DNA from 2 places in the Exiguobacterium sp. E4787 genome. Region 2 is predicted to be linked to the other one. Evidence: riboswitches for the same ligand, from Rfam matches in the RefSeq annotation. Region 2 holds a riboswitch; the other holds the start of a gene.
The links. Region 2 has a riboswitch for S-adenosylmethionine ahead of msrA (peptide-methionine (S)-S-oxide reductase MsrA). Riboswitches for the same ligand answer to the same signal wherever they lie in the genome.
Positions count from the first base shown of each region.

Region 1: it holds a riboswitch for S-adenosylmethionine, as region 2 does, so the genes downstream of both, KNP80_RS02375 (methionine ABC transporter ATP-binding protein) here and msrA (peptide-methionine (S)-S-oxide reductase MsrA) in region 2, are expected to answer to the same signal.

Region 1 is NZ_JACSLY010000001.1:461,664-464,120, reverse strand. Features, by position in the region: gene KNP80_RS02385 (PTS sugar transporter subunit IIC) at 1-528, opposite strand, end outside; gene KNP80_RS02380 (thioredoxin family protein) at 716-973, shown strand; SAM riboswitch class I at 1,427-1,532, shown strand; gene KNP80_RS02375 (methionine ABC transporter ATP-binding protein) at 1,610-2,457, shown strand, end outside.
Region 2 is NZ_JACSLY010000001.1:26,096-28,552, reverse strand. Features, by position in the region: gene KNP80_RS00160 (GRP family sugar transporter) at 92-955, shown strand; gene msrA (peptide-methionine (S)-S-oxide reductase MsrA) at 985-1,497, opposite strand; SAM riboswitch class I at 1,562-1,662, opposite strand; gene KNP80_RS00150 (hypothetical protein) at 1,707-1,868, opposite strand; gene KNP80_RS00145 (amidase family protein) at 1,980-2,457, shown strand, end outside.

The DNA of each region.
Region 1 (2,457 bases), 440 kb from region 2:
CGGTTGCAGTTCAGTCATCGTCATGATGATCGTTCCGACGTACGTCGTAATCTGTGAGATGTAAGTGAGTAGGAACGCGCCGATGCCTCCCGCGACGACGATGACCGTCATCGGCAAGACGAGTACCGTGTATGTCTTCAGGCGTGGCGACAACTGCATGACGAGGAACGTCGCGAGAGCGGCCGTCACACCGGCCGTGATGACGTCACCGATTCCGGCCATGAGGAACGCGCCTTCCTCGATGCGGATGGCGCCACTTCCGACCTGAGTCGCGATGCCGATCGTCCCGGCCTCGAGCGCCGATCGTCCGAACTGCATGGCGACAGCGACACCGATGATGACCGGTAAGAGGCGCATCGCAATCGTCGTCGCATCTAAGATGAACTGCAAGGACGGAAAATACGGCAAGATGGCTTTCGTTAATTCACCGAGCAAAGCGCTCGGGATGAGGGCGATGAGAATGGCAAGACTGAGGCCGTTCAAGACGTTCATTAAAAATTGTTTTCCGGTAAGCTTCTCTTCCGTCATTGGGGATTCACCTGTCCTTTTCTACTGGTTTGCTGTTATGTACAAAAGCGATAAAGTTAATGACCATACTATGCCTCTTTCTGCCGAGCGTCAACAAGAAATGTTGAAATGTTCAGAATTTTCCATTTGAGCACAACTTTTGAACCGATTGGCCCGGATTCATATACTTAGAAGAGAGGTGAGCAAAATGATGACAGACGGATTCTTATATATATACGCCCCAATGTGCGGTACATGCGCCGTGGCCGAGCGGATGCTCTCGGTCGTCGAGGCGGTCGACCCAGAATTGAAGATTGAAAAACGCGATGCCAACTTTATCCCGAACGAACTCGAGGCGTATCAGGTCATGAGCGTTCCGGCGCTATTGAAGCTGGAGAATGGCCAAGTTCGCGATCGTTTGTACGCATTTCAAAACGTCCAGCACGTCCTATCTTTCGTTAAGTGAGATAGGATGATTAGAATAATCTGAAAATTTTAAATAATCAGTTGACACAGAAAGTTCACGAATGATATATTCATTACAACATCTTACTTGAACACAACATAGGACGAGATTTTCCCGTCATCAAGACGTTTTCGAACAACCGCTGCATGAGCTTACGCGATTTCAGGTGGACCTTCCCTTCGATTGTCCCCCAAAAAAATCAAGCGTCGGGGCACCGGTCGCGTAATTGCATGGTCCGTTCGAAGACCGAGTGATGGTTGGGTAAAAATCCCCCATATAAGGATGAATGCTCTGATCGGGCAAAAGAGGTTCATCTATGGGTTGTCCTTCAGTGACTCAAGGTGCTACGTTCTGTGTCATCCTCGGATGGCACCTTTTTTTATTTTGCTGAAAAAAATAGTTTGACATGAAAATAATGTGTCGCTATGATAAAGCTAATCAAATACGCAACCACTCTTATCAAGAGAGGCTGAGGGACTGGCCCTATGACGCCCAGCAACCGCGGAGCAATCCGAAATGGTGCTAATTCCAGCAAGGTGTATACCTTGGAAGATGAGAGCAATCGTTGTCCGTACGATAAAGTACGCACGTTTGCTCAAACGTGCGTACTTTTTTTGTTGTCAGGAGGGAAATGGATTGATTCAATTACGCAATGTGGCCAAATGGTTCGACACGAAAAACGGTCGGGTCCAGGCGGTCGATGATGTGTCGCTTACGATCGAAAGCGGCGAAATTTTTGGAATAATCGGATATTCAGGGGCGGGGAAGTCGACGCTCATCCGTTTGCTCAACCGACTCGAGGCACCGTCAAGCGGTGAAATCGTGGTCGCCGGCAGCGAGCTGACGAAGCTCACGCCGAAGGAACTGCGCGGGGTACGTAAAAACGTCTCGATGGTGTTCCAACACTTCAACTTATTATGGTCGCGCACGGTCGCTGAGAACATCAGCTTCCCGCTCGAGCTCATCGGGGTACCGGCGAGCGAGCGCAAACGCCGCGTCCATGAACTCGTCGAACTCGTTGGCCTCGCCGGACGAGAAGACAGCTATCCGTCACAACTATCAGGCGGCCAAAAGCAGCGAGTCGGGATAGCCCGTGCGCTCGCTACGAATCCAGAAGTGCTCCTCTGCGATGAAGCGACGAGCGCACTCGACCCGAAGACGACGGATTCGATTCTCGAACTGCTCGTCAGCATCAACAAGAAACTCGGTTTGACAATCGTCCTCATCACCCATGAGATGCACGTCATCCAAAAGATTTGTCACCGTGTCGCCGTCATGGAGGCCGGAAAGGTCGTCGAGACCGGGCAAGTCGCCGACGTGTTCCAACACCCGGAACAGCCGATCACGAAAGAGTTCGTCAAACAGATCGGCGCGGTCGAAGACATGTCGCTCACGTTCGAACATTTGAAAGCTCGTTATCCGAGCGGTCAAATCGTCAAGCTCAAATTCTTGAACGAGACGGCCGAACAACCGATCCTGTCGGA
Region 2 (2,457 bases):
GATATTTTTAAATTTTTTCGAACAAAGTTTAATCGTGCGTAAACGTGGGAAAATCATTGGTAATGTTATTCTACGAAAGCAGGTGTTATCTATGGAAATGATTTTACTCGCACTCTTACCTGCCTTGATGTGGGGGAGTATCCCGCTCATCGTGTCGAAAGTCGGTGGTAAGCCGATTCAACAGTTAATCGGGACGACGATTGGAGCGATGGTGATGGCGGTCATCATCGCACTCGTATTCAATCCGGAGTTCACGACGCTAGCAATCGTGACCGGCTTCATCTCCGGTGTGTTCTGGGCACTCGGGCAATATTTACAGTTCCAATCGTTCCAAATTTTAAGTGTATCGAAAGCGATGCCGATCAGCACCGGTATGCAACTCGTCGGGACGTCCTTGTTCGGCGTCATCGTGCTCGGTGATTGGCAGACGTCGACCGAGTTATGGCTCGGTTTTTCTGCGCTCGTGTTGATTATCATCGGGGCGGCACTGACGTCATATCAGCAGAACAAAGACGGCGACAGTAGCGGGGCCTTGAAGAAAGGCTTGCTCGTCCTGCTCGTGTCGAGTATCGGTTATGTGACGTATGCCGTCTTGACGAACTATTTCGAGGTCGACGGCATCACGGCCATCTTGCCGCAATCGGTCGGGATGTTCATCGCAGCGCTCTTGTTCAGCTTGCGCGAGAAAGATGTCAAGAAGTTCGACCCGAAGACGTTCAAAAACATCTTGGCCGGTCTCGCCTGGGGGATTGGGAACTTCGGGCTGTTCGTGTCGAGCGGTGAGGTCGGCATCGCGACGTCGTTCGCCTTGTCGCAATTGAACGTCGTCGTGGCGACGCTCGGTGGGATTTATCTATTGAAAGAAGAGAAGACGACGAAAGAACGGGTCTTCGTCTTTATGGGAATCGGGCTCATCGTCGTGGCCGGATTCATGCTCGGGATTGCGAAAAGCTAAAAAGACGGGTCAGACGACCCGTCTTTTGTTTACCAGGCTTGCTCGATGAATGCGTCGCGCCCAGATTTCTTCCGGTCCTCTTTATAGTGGGCCGGATTTTTTTTATGGAAGTCTTGATGGTATTCCTCGGCCGGATAGAACGTGTCGGCCGGTAGAATCTTCGTGACGATTGGCTGTTTGAATCGTCCGCTCGCCGCGAGCGCGTCGCGACTCTGCTCTGCTTTCACGCGTTGTTCTTCAGTATGATAGAAGATGGCCGGCGCATATTGGCTGCCGCGGTCTTGGAACTGGCCGCCGTCATCGGTCGGATCGGTCTGAATCCAATATAGTTCGAGCAGGCGCTCATAAACGAACAGCGTCGGGTCGAACGTGATCTCGACGACCTCATAATGTCCCGTCGTCCCTGTTTTCACTTGTTCATACGTCGGGTCATCGACGTGACCTCCCGTATAACCGGATACGATTGACTCGATGCCAGGTTGCTCCTCGAACGGCGTCACCATGCACCAAAAACAGCCGCCTGCGAATGTTGCTTTTTCCATTAGTAAGTCCCCCTCGATCAATTTTCCCAAAAAAAGCGCTCATGTCATCGACATGAGCGCTCTGTCATATCGGCCAAGGCACATGCCTTGCTGGAAGTAGCACCTTGCCGAAGCAGGTTGCTGTGAAGTCATAGAGCCAGGTCTCTCGTTCACTCAAGATATCGATATGTAGTTGGTGAGAGCATCATACCATCAGATTTGAAGCGGCGTCAACGGTTTGGTTTGCGTCGAAGTTGGAACAAGGTGGCGCCGAGAATCAAGATGACGAGGACGATGGAGAGCGGTAGCGTATACGGAGCGTCCCCGGCATATAGCTGTAAGAAGAACAAGGCAAAGACGGACAATAAGACGAGTACGTACGAACGATTCATAGTAACCTCCCTTTTCTTTCAGTGTACCAAGTTACATATTCGTTGGCGAACGAAAACAGGAAATCATCTGGAGATAGCGAATACCATCGAGTGACCAAAGGAGGAATCTATATGACTGAACCAAACACATGTTTCGAACTCGATATCGAGACCGCCCAGCGCGGATATAAAGAAGGAACGTTCACGGCGCGTGACGTGACGGCCTACTATTTGACACGGATCGCCCAGTTGAACGACAAGCTGAGAGCGGTCATTCAAGTGAACCCGGACGCCTTGTTCGAGGCCGAGGCGGCCGACCGGGCGTTTCGACGAGGTGACCGCTTGCCGTTGCTCGGCATCCCGGTGTTGATTAAAGACAATGTCGAGACGGCGGGATTGATGAAGACGACGGCCGGGGCCGTCGCCCTCGCGCATCACTTCGCCGGCCGGGACGCCCATCTCGTTCAAAGCCTGCGCGCGAATGGGGCCATCATCCTCGGAAAAGCGAACTTATCCGAATGGGCCAACTTTTTGACTGAGGGCATGCCGAACGGCTGGAGTGGGGTTGGTGGCCAGACGCTCAATCCATATGGGGACAAGCTCGATGTCG